DNA from 4 places in the Brucella oryzae genome. Region 2 is predicted to be linked to each of the others. Evidence: predicted binding sites of a transcription regulator. Region 2 holds the regulator's gene; each other region holds the start of a gene.

Region 1 (4,196 bases), on a different contig from region 2:
GCACTTCCGTTTGATCTGGGTTCGCAGGCGCGCGAACAGCTCCAGTTTCTCAAGCGGGCGCATCAGATAGTCATTTACGCCAAGCTCCAGCGCGCGCACCACGATCGCTCCCTCATCTTCCCGTACAACAAGGATGATCGGTACCAGCCTTGTGCGCTCTATGGTCCGCAACTGCGAACAAAGACGAAGCGGATCATAATAAGTAAAATTGGTTGAAACGACGATACTGTCGTAATCCGTATCTATCGACCGGATCAAAGCCGTATTGGCATCGCTTGCCACGTCGACACGATAGGTCTCTCCAAGAATGAGACGAAGGCGTGCAGCCGCCAGTTCATCCTCATCCACGATGAGAATTCGGGCGACCTCATCCTTGTCAGCATAGTTACCGCCCATTTTACTTGCCAGCAGCGTTTCCACCTCTGCATCGGCAACTGTGCCCGTTCGTTGGAAAAGCTCATCAGAGACCAGTTTCAGCCGCGCCAGGCTCTTCACACGCGACAATAGCTGAAGATCGCTGACAGGCTTCGACAAAAAGTCGTCGGCACCCGCTTCAAGGCCGCGAATCTTGTCCTCGGCACTATCAAGCGACGTCACCATGACAACAGGAATATTGGACGTGCGCGGATCGTCTTTCAATCGACGACATACTTCAAAACCGTCCATTTCCGGCATCAATACGTCGAGAAGCACGACGTCGATTTGCCCACCCAGGCAAATCTCTATGGCATCCGGCCCGTTAAAAACCGTAACAACTTCATAATATTCAGAGAGCAGCCTTGCCTCGAGGAGCTTCACGTTGGAATCCACATCGTCAACGACGAGAATTCGTGCTGTCATGATGCCCCTCGCCCTATTTTCCGCTAAGCGTCGCCCAGATAGGATTTAATTGTTTCTATGAAGCGCGGCACCGATATCGGCTTGGATATATAAGCTTCACAGCCTCCCTGCCGAATACGTTCCTCGTCCCCCTTCATGGCAAATGCCGTTACAGCAATAACTGGAATATGCCGCAAGTCGTCGTCGTCCTTCAGCCATTTGGTAACTTCCAACCCCGACACCTCAGGTAGCTGTATGTCCATAAGAATCAGGTCAGGCCGATGCTCGCGCGCGAGGTCCAGTGCCTCAAGCCCGTTTCTCGTCCTGATGGTCTCATATCCGCTAGCTTCGATGAGATCGCGAAACAACTTCATATTCAGTTCGTTGTCTTCGACAATCATTACGCTTTTCGGCATCGAAAATTCCTTGGTCTTATTCCCTGTAGCAATCCGGCATTCGCTCGATTTTCTTCTCTACCTGAAGGGTCCCACTTTTTAGACTGCGAATAGTCTAACCTCATTTCGTTGATGAAAGGCAAATAATTCCATTGTTCCTCGACAAGTCGATCGTTACACATTCGGCGATGCAATGAAAAAGGCGGAGACACCACATGAGAGCGCTAATGAGCCAAGCAGATGCAGAAGCAATCGCTATTGAGGCGTTGGCATGGCTGGCGCAGGACAAAGATCTGCTGCCTCGCTTTCTCTCACTCACAGGCATAGAGGCCACGTCAATCCGACAGGCCGCATTAGAACCCGGTTTTCTTGCCGGTGTGTTACAGTTTTTTCTGGCACATGAGCCCACATTGCTGCGCTACTGTGAGGAGGCTGGTCGTGATCCAGCAACAATCGAGAAAGCCCCGTCATATTTGCCTGGCGGGCTGCATCAGCATCTTTAATGAAAATCTCAATTTACAAATTAAAAGCCCGGCAAAGCCGGGCCTTTTGGTAATTATTCAGCAGCAGGATTTGCCGCAGAAACCTCGGCTTCATTCGAAACAGACAGAACGTTCAACTCATGCGGTTTACCGTCGCGCGCCGTCCAGGAGATCGACTGGCCGGGCGTAAGGCCAATCAGAGCGGTGCCGATAGGCGTGAGAATTGAGATTTTTCCTTGTGCAATATCTGCCTCGCCAGGGTACACCAGCGTCACCCGGCGTTCTTGCCCATCATTGGAACGAAACTCAACCGCAGACCCCATCTGAATCACGTTCTGCGGCAACCGCTTTGCAGGAACGACTTTCGCGCGGTCGAGTTCAACCATCAATTCCTCGGCGATCTCCTCGAGACGTTCCGAAACATTGGTGGCCAGCCCCATCAAGCGTTCATAGTCGATTTCGCTGACAACAATATTGGGCTTCTTGCGATTTTTTCCGCTCATGGCGAGTGCTCACTGCTGTTAAAAGATAATAGTCTCCATGCTTTTGGGGCACGAAGCTGTTCAGATTGATTTTGGTGAAAGCGCTTATTTGAAATCCGCTATTGAACAAGCGGCGTACCGTCCCCCGGAGTCCCCCTGCGCTAGGCAGAACTCGAGGGTAGCTATCCCGTGATCGGATGGACCCGATGGAGTATGGATGCAAAACGGTTATTCATGATGCTAAACTTGGTGATATTCCCGCCAATGTCAAGTGTAAGACCAACTGATATCGTATATTCATGTGGCACTCCGACCTTTCGATGCTATAAATCGATGTTCCTTTTATGTTCATCATACGGTTCATCCTCATGGTTGACACAACTGCACCCAACAGGCCGGAAAAAGGCGTGTGCCGCGATTGCCTTTCGCCGCAGAAATCGGACACGGTCAGGCGATGTCATGCGTGTGGCAGTCCTCGACTTCTACGTCATAAAGAACTTTATAGATTATCTCTGGCCCATATAGATTGCGACGCCTTTTACGCTTCTGTCGAAAAGCGGGACAATCCAGAATTTCAAGACAAGCCGCTCATCATCGGTGGTGGGAAACGCGGTGTTGTTTCAACTGCCTGCTACCTTGCTCGTATTCACGGCGTACGATCCGCCATGCCGATGTTCAAGGCGCTTGAAGCGTGTCCAAATGCTGTTGTAGTCAAGCCTAACATGGAGAAATACGTTCGCGTTGGTCGCGAAATACGGCAGATGATGCGCGATCTGACACCGTTGGTCGAACCTCTGTCAATCGATGAAGCTTTTCTGGATCTGAGCGGTACAGAACGCTTGCATAAGGCGCCACCTGCCATCGTTCTTGCCCGCTTTGCCAAGCGAGTAGAAGACGAAGTTGGAATCTCGGCATCTATAGGGCTCTCCTATTGCAAGTTTCTCGCCAAGGTTGCATCAGATATAGAAAAGCCGCGCGGATTTTCCATCATCGGCAAAGCAGAAGCACTGGCCTTTTTGCGGGGCCGACCGGTCAGCACGATCTGGGGCGTCGGCAAAGCCTTTGCAGCCAAGCTGGAGAGCGACGGCATTCGTTTTATTGGCCAGCTGCAGGCGATGGAAGAAGGAGCGCTCATGAAGGCCTATGGCACTATGGGCCAGCGTCTTTATCGTTTGTCCCGGGGCCTGGACAGTCGCAGGGTCGAGCCAGACCATGGCATGAAAAGCGTTTCAGCAGAGACGACATTCAATAACGACCTGTCGGACGCAAACGATCTTGTTCCGATCCTTCGCGCGCTCGCCGAAAAAGTCTCGCGACGACTTAAAGCAGGTAAATTAGCCGGGCGCACTGTGGTTCTGAAGCTAAAAACCCACGATTTTAAATCACGGACGCGCAATCGACAGCTATCCGATCCGACCCAGCTTGCGGATAGAATATTCCGCCAAGGATTACAACTTCTTGAGAGGGAACTGGATGGAACACGGTTTCGACTGCTAGGAATTGGCGTTAGCGAACTGTCCTCAAGTGAATGCGCCGACCCGCCCGATCTTGTCGATACCCAAGCAACCAAACGTGCCGTGGCCGAAAATGCCGTAGACCGATTGAGAAACAAGTTTGGATTAAGTGCTGTCGAAACAGGCTACACTTTCTCGAGAGGCAATCTGGCTCACCCTCAAACGCCGTCTGATCGAGATGAGCAGCCCTGAAACTAGAGGATGCGAATAAACCTCTGTAGAAATTTTCTACATTTGCCTCTAACGGCTTGACGAGGCCGATCTCTATCAATATTGGAACGGACCAAGGTGCTGCTAACTGATTTGGCAACAGCTGTACGGATGGCCTCGTGGCGGAGTGGTTACGCAGAGGACTGCAAATCCTTGCACCCCGGTTCGATTCCGGGCGAGGCCTCCAACATTTATCCTAATATATTCAATGAGTTATGCGGCTTAGCGCCAGTATTGGATCCGCTAGCCTTGCCGCATCATGCTGCAAATTAATTCCCATAAATTACAAAGGGT
Region 2 (4,196 bases):
AGCCGAAGGATCGGTCAGAATGAAGCCGGAAACGCTGGCGCTCATTCTGGAAGGCAATGCCGCGAAGGGTGACGTCATTGGCGCCGCGCGTCTGGCAGGCATCATGGCGGCAAAAAAGACTGCTGACCTGATTCCCCTCTGCCATCCGCTTATGCTGACCAAAATCTCTGTCGAAATCGAACCGGATCAGGCACTGCCCGGTCTGCGCGTTCGCGCACTCGCCAAGCTCAAAGGGCGCACTGGCGTGGAAATGGAAGCCCTCACCGCCGTTTCCGTCACATGTCTTACCATTTATGACATGGCCAAAGCCATCGACAAACATATGGAGATCGACGGCATCCGCGTTACCGAAAAAAGCGGCGGCAAATCCGGTGATTGGACGGCATAATCGCTGAACCTTGTTCTGGATCAATTCTTCCAGACAGGCTTTATGCTCTAAACGGGTCCACAATTCAGTTCGAGAGGAAACACCATGTCCCTTCTCCCGGTCGATGAAGCACTGGCCCGCATCCTGAAGTCTGCGGAACCGCACGGTAAAGAGCAAATCGCTTTGTCGGATGCAGGTGGGCGCGTGGTTGCAACACCTGTGTTGGCACATTTTCTACAGCCGCCTTTCGACGGCTCGGCAATGGATGGCTATGCCCTGATCGCCCCGGAGAACATCGCTTATCCTGTTGAGTTCGACATCATCGGCGAATCGGCAGCAGGCAATCGATTCGAAGGCGAATTGGGGATCGGACAGGCGGTCCGCATTTTTACCGGCGCGCCACTGCCCAAAGGCACAGACACAATTGTCATTCAAGAACACACCGAGCGTTCGGATGACCGGCTCACCGTTCATGAAGGAATAGAGCCAGGACGGCATATACGTCGCGCGGGCCTCGACTTTTCGCCCGGTAACGTCGTCATTTCGAGCGGACGAGAGCTGGACGCCGCCGCCCTATCGTTAGCCGCTGCAAGCGGCAATGCGAGAATCGATGTATTTCAAAAACCAAAGGCGGCAATCGTTGCGACCGGTGATGAGCTCGTCGCGCCGGGTGAAACACCCGGAATGGACCAGATTGTTGCATCGAACAGCGTCGGAATCGCTGAAATTATCAGGCGGGCTGGCGGCAGCCCGGAAGACAAAGGAATCATTCCAGATGATCCTGCCAAGATTGAACAGGCAATAGCAGATAGCCTGCAAAGCGGCATCGACATTCTGGTTACGATTGGCGGCGCGTCGGTCGGTGACCGAGATTTTGTGCACGGCGCGCTTCAAAAATTGGGCGTTAATCTCGATTTCTGGAAGATCGCCATGAGGCCGGGTAAGCCCCTGATGTATGGACACATCAGCGTGAACGGCAAAATCGTGCATATCATAGGCTTGCCCGGCAACCCTGTTTCCAGCCTCGTCTGCAGCCTCGTCTTTCTTCGACCGCTTGTCGCCAAGCTTGCCGGAACTAACTTCGACGCCGATATCCGGCCTGCAAAACTGGGCACTGTCCTGCCTGCGAATGACTACCGCCGCGATTATATCCGAGCCACGGTCGAATCAACTCCGGACGGAACACTGATAGCGAAGCCATTTCCAGTTCAGGATTCGTCTATGCTTTCGGCACTCGTCGGCTCAAAAGCGCTTCTCATCAGAGACGAGAACGCTCCCGCAGCCGCTCTCGGCGATGATTGTCGTGTCCTTATGCTCTAGATTCAGCATGTTATCTGCCATCACTAAAGCATGAGAAAACTGATCTAACTCACGATAGAATATATGTTATTCGGATCAGTATCTGAAGTAGCGCATAGATGATGCGCCCGTCCTGAAACAATCCGTTCAATCTCGTCTTGAGCGTTAATGCTTTTAAAACCATTGCAGAACAAGACTGGAACATATAGTGTTCGTTCTGGTTTTGTTTTTCTCAATTCTTGGCCGGGAGGGTGTCGCGCATGTTAACCCGTAAACAGCACGAGCTTCTGCTGTTCATTCATGAACGTCTAAAAGAAACGGGCATTCCACCGTCGTTCGATGAAATGAAGGAAGCGCTCGATCTGGCTTCGAAATCGGGTATCCATCGTCTGATCACCGCTCTGGAGGAGCGTGGCTTCATCCGTCGGCTGCCAAACCGGGCACGTGCACTTGAGGTCCTGCGTCTGCCGGATTCTATTGCTCCGGGACTCAACGCACAAAAGAAGTTCGCTCCCAGTGTTATCGAAGGCAGCCTGGGCAAAGCACCACCGCCGCCTTCACCGTCACGCCCTACCTCTGTTGCGACCAATGACGACACATCCGCAACAGTCTCTGTGCCAGTCATGGGGCGAATCGCTGCTGGTGTGCCTATTTCAGCCATCCAGAATCAGACGCATTCCCTGAGCCTTCCGCCAGAAATGATTGGCGCGGGTGAGCATTACGCTCTTGAGGTTAGAGGCGATTCAATGATCGATGCTGGAATTTTTGACGGAGATACGGTCATTATCAAGCGTGGCGAATCCGCAAATCCCGGTGAAATTGTGGTCGCTCTCGTCGATGACGAAGAAGCGACATTGAAGCGCTTTCGTCGCAAAGGTGCTTCCATCGCACTCGAAGCAGCCAACCCCGCCTATGAGACACGAATCTTTGGCCCCGACCGAGTGCGGGTTCAAGGCAAGCTTGTTGGCCTGATCCGCCGCTATTAGGGTGTTTCCAGCAAAGTGAAAAACGGCTTTGCGCAGGAAAATGCAAAGCAAAAAGATTGAGCGAAGGCATGGTTCTTTTAACTGGAAGCGCTCTATTATCATTCGCAGAGATTTGCGTTACGGTCTGCGCCGGATGAACAATTCACTGCATTTTTGGGCGGGCGGGGTTTTGGTTTGTATTCGCGCTCGGCCAAACCACGTGCCGGACGCGAATGGATGCGATGCATATGCCAGGGACGGCTCGGCGTATTGATTGCAAATGTTATTCGGCTGTCGCGTTGCAGATCAAATATTGGCTGTGTTACATCGACTTCCGTCGCTTCAGGAGAAACTATGGATAAAGCCTCAGGAGCTCGGTTTTGCTCCGGTGCTTTCCCGAGTCTTATCTCTACAGATCCCTTTAACGCCAGATCGCGTTTACTGATGCTCAGAGTCGTGGAGCGTCCACACGAAGCTTCTTTACCGGGAACAGCCAGAATGACCACATCGCCGATATTACAGGCGATTTCTTGCATTGCAACATCTGCTGTGTAGACCAATGTGCGACCATCGCGCAAACTGATCGTACATAATCCATCTTCGCATTCGAATCCGTCCACATCGGTTCGTTTTCTGTTTTTGCCCGATGGCGGTGCGATGAATTCTTCGACCAGATATGCGGTTTTCCAATTGTCGACTGTAAATTGCGACGGACGGCTCCGATTAACTGCAAATCTCCCATCAGTCAGTCGGACTCCCACCAGCTTGGCATCTTCTGATACCACAATGTCCGGAAAAGGCTCCCTGACGAAAGCAGCAAAACCAAGTACAATGAAGGGGAGTGCCAGCGCCTTCAATCTGGTCGACAGAACAACCGCCAGAACAAGCGCAATAGTCCACAAAACGAGAGTGAGTGCAGGCATTGCACCCGGATTGCCGTCAGGTGACCACGCCGCAACAAAGGCGGCAATATGTCTGACGGCGAAAATACCCCATCCCATGATCTGCAATGGTACCCAATCCAGTTGCAACGGCATCAGGACAAGACCGAAAACAGCAAATGGCATCACGAGAAGTGCGATTGCAGGCTCAGCGAGAACGTTCCCCACCAAGCCCAGCGGCGCAGTATTATTGAAATGATAAGCGGCAAAAATTCCGCTCGCCAATCCCGCGACGAGCGAAGTACCCGCCGCCGCAGTGACCGGCTTCAGGATTTTTCCCCCGAAACTATGAGTGGGCTTTCCACGCCTTTCCTTGCCGACATATTTTCTTGCATTACGCTCGCTCCACCACGCATATCCCGCGATCAGGGCGGCCGTAGCAGAAAAAGACATCTGAAAACTCGGCCCTAATATCTCATGCGGTGAAATGGCAATCATGGCAAGGGCTGCGATGGCGAGATTGCGCATGCTTATCGCAGCACGATCAACCAGCAAGGCTCCGAGCATGACTGCAATCATCACATAGCTTCGTTGCGCCGCAACATCGGCGCCCGACATGGCAAGATAAAAGGTGCAGCTCAAAAGGGAGAGAAAGGCTGCATATTTTTTCACGGGATGCCGCAC
Region 3 (4,115 bases), on a different contig from region 2:
ACTATAGTGCATATTGTTATAGTTTCAAGCGCCTACTAGCTCGGCGGTAGCCCCCGGCCGGCCCGCTCGGCCGGGGGCGGATGGTTACATGCTTACCTGTACGCATGTTTGCCCGCTATTCCCCATCCTCTCGAACGACCGGAAAATTGTATTTCGCGAAAAGCAGGTTCAGCGCCTCGGCCACAAGCCGCTCCTGCGTAACCCGCTTGCCTTTGTCGTCGCGCGTTCGGAAGCTGAGTTCTTCCAGCGTCTCCCAATAGGCCGGCGGCAGGTGATGCGTTTTGGCGCTCTTGTTCGCCCGCGACGGCGGAACGTAGGTTCCGGCCGACTGCTGGCCGCGAGCCGACCGCTTCAGCTCGGTCGGCGTGTCGAAAGGGGCGGGAGCTGCTGGCTCGGCCGCCGGCGACTCCGCCGTCTTGATCGCGGTCGCCAGAAGGGAAGGCTTGCGGCTCATGCTTTCATCCTTTCATGCTTACCTGTAATCATGCTTGCCTGCTCTGAAAGGAAGCTAAACAGGCCGGCGACTTCTTGGGCGGCACGTCCTTGCGGTTCCAGCTCTTGCGGCGTCTGCCCCAGGGCCGGCGCATCCTCGTAGGCTTTCAGGCGCGACAGATGGATGGGCGCGACCGGCACGTTGAAACGCTCTGTGATCGCGGCGGCGTCGTCGGCCGCCCTACCCCCGGCGTTCGGATGCACGAGATTTAGCACCACAAAGGCCGGGGGGTTGCCGGCCATGTCGAGCAGCCGCTTTAGAGGCTCCAAGGTGTCGATCGCAAATATCTGCGCTTGGGTCGGGATCAACACCATGTCGGCGTGCTTGGCCGCCTCGGTCGAGGCGCTGTCCATCTTGCCGGGCGTATCAATGAACACCCAATCCATGCCAAGGCCGCGATAGGCGTCCAAGGAGCGCGGGATAGCGCCGGGCTGGATCGAGGCAACGTCAGGGCCATCGCCTTCTCGCCGGTCAAACCAGTTGACGGCGTTCGTCTGAGGGTCGAGGTCGAGCAAGGCGGATTTCTTCCCGGCCTGATGCGCCGCGACCGCAAGCGCCGTCGCGATCGTTGTCTTGCCGGTCCCGCCCTTTTGCGTGCAGAACGCTACTGTAATCATGGTTTCATCCTTTCATGCAAGGAAACCTACATGCTTTCTCGCAAGCATGTAAGCATGTTTATGTTTATGGGCGGTTAATCGTCGTCGCCGTCCTCGGCCGCCATAGGCTCGTCGCACTCCCCGCAAACCAAGCGCGCGCCCGGCTTCGCCCAGGCGTGAAGCTCGCAGTTCGGGCATGTGTAGCGGGTTTTGCTGGCCGACTTCGCCTTGCGCTTCTTCCGGGCGTCGGCGTCGTCCCAAAGCTCGACATAGAGGGCTGAAAAGTCAGGTTGAGCGGCCAGCTCCGCAAAAGCACGGGCGTAGGGGCCGGCCTCGATGATGTAATGGCTGCATGACTGGCCTATTTCCTTCCCGCCAGGTCGGCCGGTGTCGGAAGGGTGCAGGCCGATCGCGTGCATCTTCGCCGCCCATTCCTTGTTGTGGTAGCCGTTCCGCGAGGGCTTCCCGAAATGGTGCTCCCAAAGGTGCGCCATCTCATGGGCGAGGGTGGAAAGGCTCTGCTCGTCCGTCCGGCTCTTGAAGTGCGACGGGTTCAACGCGATTTCGTCGGTGATCTCCGCGCCGTCCTTCGATCCGAACCGGCCGCCAGCGAAATAGCCATAGGCTTTGTTCTTCCGCTGCAAGGTCACGAGGCAGGGCGGCAGCTCGCCGCCAAAAAGCCGGTCATTGAAGAAATCGAACGCCCGATTCAGCGCAGCATAGGTCTTCGCGGTCGGATTGGCGGGGGACATGGCGGCCTCTTTTGTATCGTACGAAACAACAATCGCACAATTTGCGCTTACATGCAAGCATGTTTACATGATCTCATATTGAGCGCAGCCCTTGCCCCTTGCTCCCTCTCGAAAGCCCATAGGACGGTGACCGCAGGCGCAAGCATTGCGGATTTTGCTCTGAGGGTGCCGCTTGCCGGCCCGCCTATGCGCGGGCCGGAACCGCCGCAGGGCCGCGTGAGCGGCCCGAACAGCGGCGACCGCTTATGTTTTTATATAAAGAATAGAACTAGAGGGGGATTCAGTCTGTTTATCGGACTCACGTTTCATGAAGGTCTTTGCCAACTTCACAAGAGCCTGACCTAGCGGGCTGTCGCCGGCGTCAAGCTGCGTCCGCTCATCGAGGGGCAGGGCCTTCCTGTAAGCGTCGATTGCCTCGCTCCATGCCTGCTGATCCTGTCCATGATCCGCAGGCGGGGGAGGGGCCTTGCCGAACCGGCCAAGGAACTGCCGGGCCTTTTCCGGCAGGGACAGGCGATAGGCGTTGCTCGCCTGCTGCACCTGGGGGCCGCGCCCCTCGTTCCCTGTCGGCTCGTAGCGCCGCAGCCAGTCGATGAAACCATGCGCCCGCAGGTTCTTCAGCGCCCGCACGATCGTATCGCGTGAGCGGCCCAAGCGGTCCATGATCGTTGTAATTGCCGGCTCAAGCCGCCCGGTGCGGAAGTCGATCAAGTTGACGAACAGCCGCAGCACGTCCAGCGCCACCGATCCTAGCGGGCCGCTGCGCTCGCCCTTCTGGTGCAAGCCGGCCTCGTTGTAGATTTCGGCCGCCTTCAAAATCGCCTGCACGTCCTTGCGCGTCGTCGGCCGCCATATGCGGCCCTCCGATCGGCCCTTGAAATGGCTGTGCCGGCGAACCGGCGTCGGGCATCGTGCGGCCGGGGGAGGGAAGACCAAGCCAAGCGCAACCTGTCCCGATCCCCGCCACGCCGCCCGGCGCTCCTGGGCGAGCGCGGAAAGCGCGCCGGCGTCTTCCTCGGAGAGCTGGCCGGCGCTGTAGCGCGTCCAGACCTCCCGCATGATTTCATCAAGCGCGTTCGCACGCGCGCAGCCGATCGCGGCCGCGATTTGCGTCCTCAACATATGCCCTTCGTCCTTCCGTTCGGGAGGGCATGACGGCTTGGACAACGGACAAAATTTCACTGTTCCCGCAAAACGCATGTCTTGCGGGGTTAGTGGTAACGAGCTATGTTGGGGACAGGTTTGTGGTTGGCCCCAAAGCTAGCCGTTCCGAAATCCAAAAACCCCTTGCCGTGCCACCGGCGAGGGGTTTTTCGTTATGCCCTCGTTTCCTTCTCGATAAGTAGCCTCAACGCTTCTTCGATAAGCGGCGCGCGACCCGGCGCGCCTCGGCGTTCCTTGATCTGATCAAGTGCTTCGACAAGATCACCCGGAACGTAGGTATTCAGCGCCACACGACCGGCGGCCGCCTGCCGCGCCCTATGAGCGGCAACGTCCTTCCGAATCTTTTCTGTGTTTTGCTTCATACTTACAAGTAAGCGGTGATTTGTCTGATTCTGCAAGCCCTTGAATCCAAGCCGCTGAAATAGCGGGATTCAGTTCAGTGCTCTCGCTGGCGTTTCGCGCTCTATCTCGGCGCGAGTCGGATGCCGAGAGGAGAGGGCAGGGCAAACATGATTGCCTGCAAGCATGTAATCATTCCCCCCGCGATTTTACTTCGCTGGCACACCATCTAGCGCCCGGTAGAGGGTGGCGCGATGCACTTTCAGAAGCCGGGCGACTTCCGCCACCGGCTTCTTGTCGTCATGGATGAGCTGGCGGGCGTGCGCGATCTGCTCGGCCGACAGGGTAGGGGAGGGGCCGAACCGCACACCCCGCGCCTTCGCCGCGATCCGGCCGGCGCTCGTGCGCTCCACGATCAAGCTGCGCTCGAAATCCGCAATGCCGGCGAACACGGTCAACACCATGCGCCCGGCCGGCGTCGTCGTGTCGGCCCACGGCTCTGCCAGCGATCGCAGGCCAGCGCCGGCCTCCTTGATCCGCTCCGCGATCGCCAGAAGGTCGGCGGTCGATCGGGCGAGGCGGTCTAGCCTGGTGATCGTCACCACGTCGCCGGCGCGCAGATGGTCGAGCATCCGCGCCAGCTCGGGCCGGTCCCGCTTCGCTCCGGACGCCTTTTCCTCAAAGATACGGACGCAGCCAGCCGCGCCAAGGGCGGCGCGCTGCGCGTCGAGGTCCTGGCCGCGTGTCGAGACGCGGGCATAGCCGATGAAC
Region 4 (4,196 bases), on a different contig from region 2:
AAAAGCAGAAGGAAGGCAAAAAGCGCATGCGCCAGTTCGGCAAGGTCGAAATCCCGCAGGAGGCCTTTATTCAGGCACTCAAGATGGGCGATGATTGATCAACTTTGTGTCGCCATATTGGGATACTAAGGTAGATTATCATTTGTTGCTGGATTTTTGGCCGAAATCGAGCAACCATCGGTATGTGATTTGGCTGATATGATGTGGCTAAGCATCAGGGGGTTAGCAATGACGGACGCATTAAAAATACTTATCGAGGCTGCCAAGACAATAAAACAGTCGACACAAGATCGAGAGCAGCAACGGCGTAGTTTTGCCTATGGCAATACGAAATTTGAGAATGATTTGATCACCAAAGCTATGATCGATGATCAAGCTGATAAACTAAAATCAGTCTTGCGGTAAATTGGGGGAGCTTTTTGCTATGGGTGGGGGAGCAGAAAGCCAGCGTCACAGTGTGGCTTTAGAAGCAGAGATCATAACTGATCCTCAAAAAAAGGCGGAGACGGAAGCTAGAAATGGCTTGCGTCAATTTGACGTTGCCATGCAGGTGGTGGCTCAGGCTATCGAACGAAAGCAATTCAAGCTTCGCGTATCATTGATTTTAAGTTTACAACGCGAGGCGCTTGCAGAACTCAGCGGATATGCGGGAAATTTTCGTCCGGCGGGAGTCGAGATTCAGGGCAGTAAACATCAACCAGTTGCTGCGCATCTAGTGGCTGAGTTGGTTGAAGATCTTTGCGAGTATGTGAATACTAATTGGGAAACAGCCACCCCGATCCATCTGGCGGCATATGTAATGTGGCGCTTAAATTGGATACATCCCTTCTCGGATGGAAATGGCCGGACTTCAAGAACTTTATCTTATTTAATATTATGTGTTAAGTTGGATGCTATTCTTCCAGGTTCTCCTGCTATTCCAGAACAAATTGTAGAAAACAGGGTGCCTTATTTCGAGGCATTAGATACTGCTGACGCTGCATATGCTGAAGGCCGGATTGACGTTTCGGAAATGGAAAAGCTTTTATCCGCAATGTTGGCGGTGCAGCTAACAAGTGCTTATCAGCGTGCTGGCGGCAGAGTCTGAATAAGATGAAGGGTGCAGTGGATATCTCCATCACCTACTGCACCCAATGCAGCTGGCTGCTGCGTGCTGCGTGGATGGCGCAGGAACTGTTGCAGACTTTCGGGCAGGACTTAGGTGAAGTGGCGTTGCGTCCGGGCACGGGTGGAGTGTTTGAAATCCGCGTTCATATGCCGGATAGCAGGGAGGAACTCATTTGGGAACGCAAGCGCGACGGCGGCTTTCCCGAAGCCAAGGTGTTGAAGCAGCGCGTGCGTGATCTCGTCTGGCCGGAACGCGATCTGGGGCATTCGGACCGGCCAGTCAGACAATAGTTGATAGGGCCTACGCGTTTCCCTCATCCTGAGGAGGTGCGTAGCACCGTCTCGATGGACGAGGGAAAACAGGATCAATCCTCATCCACTACGCGCAGGCGTAGCTGACCCGGTTCGGTCGGTCTGGCCTGTGGGCGTGAAGGTTCCTCCGTGGGCGCAGGGCCGAATTCCAGCGCCTCGATTTTTGCGCCGCGCTTGGTCACTTTGTTGGAAGACACAAGAATATCGTCAATATCTTTGTTGGCCTGTGCGAAATGGGTTTGCAGCTTGCGCACGCGCTCGTCGAGGCGGCCGACATCTTCCATCAGCCGGATCACTTCGCCCTGAATGACATGCGCCTGCTCGCGCATGCGGGCATCTTTCAGGATTGCCTGAATGACCTGAATCGACAGCATCAGCAGCGAAGGCGAGACGATGACCACCCGCGCCCGGTGCGCGCGCTGGATCAGAGCTTCGAAATGCTCGTGAATATCGGCGAAGATCGATTCCGACGGCACGAACAGGAAGGCCGTATCCTGCGTTTCGCCGGGGATCAGATATTTGTCTGAGACATCCTTGATATGCACTTCCATGTCGCGGCGGAACTGGGCGACGGCTGCCTTGCGCGCCTCCGGCTGTTCCGTTTCGCGCATGGAATTCCAGGCTTCGAGCGGAAATTTCGCGTCGATCACCAAAGAGGGCGCGTTGTTGGGCATCCGCACTAAGCAGTCGGGGCGGGTGCTGTTGGAAAGCGTCGCCTGAAACTCGTAAGCGCCCTGTGGCAGGCCGTCGGCAATGATCGCCTCCATCCGTGATTGGCCGAAAGCGCCGCGCGTCTGCTTGTTGGCGAGGATCGCCTGCAACTGCACCACCTGTCCGGCGAGCGACTGGATATTGTTCTGCGCCGTGTCGATGACGGCAAGGCGCTCCTGCAATTTGGCAAGGTTCTCATGCGTCGAGCGGGTCTGCTCGGTCATGGTCTGGCCGATGCGGTGCGTCATGCCGTCGAGCCGTTCGCGGATCGACTGGTTGAGTTCGGCCTGCCGCGAGCCGAACACTTCCGCCATGGTTTGCATCCGGCCCTGCATTTCGGCTTGTGCCTTCAGGATTTCCGCCATGCGAAATTCCGCGTCGCGGGCACGGTCCTCCGCCTGCGCTTCCGCGACCGCGCGAAGCCGTGCGGAACGTGTCGCCGCAATGAGAAAAACGCACAGGCAGAGCACAAGCACGACGATGCCCGCCAGCAGGATATTGCCGAGCGTGAAGGACGTGGCGCCGAGCTGTAGAAGCGGCTCATTCAAGAGGTTCTGATTTTCCATGAAGGGAGCTTAACTGATTCGTGACGCCTTGATGAGATCAAAACAAGAACATTTTGCAATGTGGAATTGACGATTCTCGCGCGACCCATTACGTGAAAGCCCATGTCTGTAAAACCGCTTATCATCCTTCCCGATCCCGTGCTGCGTCAGGTTTCCGCGCCTGTTGAACGCTTCGACGATCAATTGCGCAAATTCGCCAGCGATATGTTCGACACCATGTATGATGCGCCGGGCATCGGCCTTGCCGCCATTCAGGTGGGGGAACCGATCCGTATGCTCGTCATCGACCTTGCCAAGGAAGGCGAGCCGAAGGCGCCGCATGTCTTCGTCAACCCGACGATCGTGCAGTCCTCCGACGAGCGCAGTACCTATGAAGAGGGCTGTCTTTCAATCCCGGATTATTATGCGGAGGTCGAGCGCCCCGCGACGGTCAAGGTCGATTATTTCGATGCCGACGGCAAGCCGCAGTCCATGGAGGCCGATGGATTGATGGCCACCTGCCTGCAACATGAAATCGACCACCTGAACGGCGTGCTCTTCATCGACCATATTTCCAAGTTGAAACGCGATATGGTTATCAAGAAGTTCAAGAAGCTCGCCAGCCAGCGGGCATCGAAGAAAGTGCTTTAATGCGTGTCGTTTTCATGGGGACGCCGGAATTTTCCGTGCCGATCCTCACCGCCATCATCGGTCATGGTTATGAGGTCGTTGCCGCCTATACGCAGCCGCCGCGCCCGGCAGGCCGCAGAGGTCTGGAGCTGACCAAGTCGCCGGTGCATGAAAAGGCCGAACAGTTCGGCATTCCGGTGTTCACGCCGAAGAGCCTCAAGGGTGCGGAAGAGCAGGACGTTTTCGCAAGTCTCGAGGCTGATGTTGCGGTTGTCGTGGCTTATGGCCTGTTGCTGCCGCAGGCCATTCTGGATGCGCCGCGCCTTGGTTGCTATAACGGCCATGCCTCGCTGCTGCCGCGCTGGCGCGGCGCTGCTCCCATCCAGCGCGCCATCATGGCGGGCGATGCGGAAACCGGCATGATGATTATGAAGATGGATGCGGGGCTTGATACCGGGCCTGTCGCCATGGCGGAAAAGGTTGCGATCACGCCCGACATGACGGCAGGCGAACTGCATGATCGCCTGAGCATGATCGGCGCCGACCTGATGATCCGCGCGCTGGGCGCGCTGGAACGCGAAAGCCTTGCTTTGCAGCCGCAGGCGGAAGACGGCGTCACCTATGCCGCCAAGATCGACAAGGCCGAAGCGCGCATCGACTGGTCGAAGCCGGCAACGGATGTGCACAACACCATTCGCGGCCTGTCGCCCTTTCCGGGCGCGTGGTGCGAGATGGAAATCAATGGCGCTGTCGAGCGCGTGAAGTTGCAGCGCTCCACGCTGGGCGAAGGTTCGGGCGCGCCGGGCACGGTGCTGGATGATCGCCTGACGGTTGCCTGCGGCGAGGGTGCTGTGCGGCTCGTCACGCTGCAGCGCTCCGGCGGCAAGCCAT

Evidence for each region. The regulator LexA, encoded in region 2, represses DNA repair genes until DNA is damaged. The targets are predictions, from matches to a motif close to TGTTCNNNNTGTGTTCNG.
Region 1: JNC70_RS00515 (DNA polymerase IV) is a predicted target of LexA. The motif match lies at 2,513-2,530, and genes of this name have one in related genera.
Region 3: JNC70_RS21780 (SprT-like domain-containing protein) is a predicted target of LexA. The motif match lies at 1,863-1,880, and genes of this name have one in related genera.
Region 4: JNC70_RS18890 (DNA recombination protein RmuC) is a predicted target of LexA. The motif match lies at 2,730-2,747, and genes of this name have one in related genera.

What each region holds. Positions count from the first base shown of each region.
Region 1 is NZ_JBHEEO010000001.1:106,330-110,525, forward strand. Features, by position in the region: gene JNC70_RS00495 (PleD family two-component system response regulator) at 1-840, opposite strand, end outside; gene JNC70_RS00500 (response regulator) at 864-1,235, opposite strand; gene JNC70_RS00505 (DUF3572 domain-containing protein) at 1,430-1,717, shown strand; gene rnk (nucleoside diphosphate kinase regulator) at 1,771-2,199, opposite strand; gene JNC70_RS00515 (DNA polymerase IV) at 2,547-3,884, shown strand; tRNA gene JNC70_RS00520 (tRNA-Cys) at 4,016-4,089, shown strand.
Region 2 is NZ_JBHEEO010000008.1:156,339-160,534, forward strand. Features, by position in the region: gene moaC (cyclic pyranopterin monophosphate synthase MoaC) at 1-388, shown strand, start outside; gene JNC70_RS11065 (molybdopterin molybdotransferase MoeA) at 473-1,687, shown strand; gene lexA (transcriptional repressor LexA) at 1,927-2,652, shown strand; gene JNC70_RS11075 (ComEC/Rec2 family competence protein) at 2,751-4,196, opposite strand, start outside.
Region 3 is NZ_JBHEEO010000036.1:11,481-15,595, forward strand. Features, by position in the region: gene JNC70_RS21770 (chromosome partitioning protein ParB) at 116-454, opposite strand; gene JNC70_RS21775 (nucleotide-binding protein) at 451-1,110, opposite strand; gene JNC70_RS21780 (SprT-like domain-containing protein) at 1,185-1,841, opposite strand; gene JNC70_RS21785 (helix-turn-helix domain-containing protein) at 2,085-2,963, opposite strand; gene JNC70_RS21790 (ribbon-helix-helix protein, CopG family) at 3,158-3,367, opposite strand; gene JNC70_RS21795 (recombinase family protein) at 3,554-4,115, opposite strand, start outside.
Region 4 is NZ_JBHEEO010000023.1:5,658-9,853, reverse strand. Features, by position in the region: gene lepA (translation elongation factor 4) at 1-98, shown strand, start outside; gene JNC70_RS18905 (hypothetical protein) at 229-405, shown strand; gene JNC70_RS18900 (Fic family protein) at 425-1,087, shown strand; gene JNC70_RS18895 (Rdx family protein) at 1,093-1,398, shown strand; gene JNC70_RS18890 (DNA recombination protein RmuC) at 1,473-2,696, opposite strand; gene def (peptide deformylase) at 2,799-3,326, shown strand; gene fmt (methionyl-tRNA formyltransferase) at 3,326-4,196, shown strand, end outside.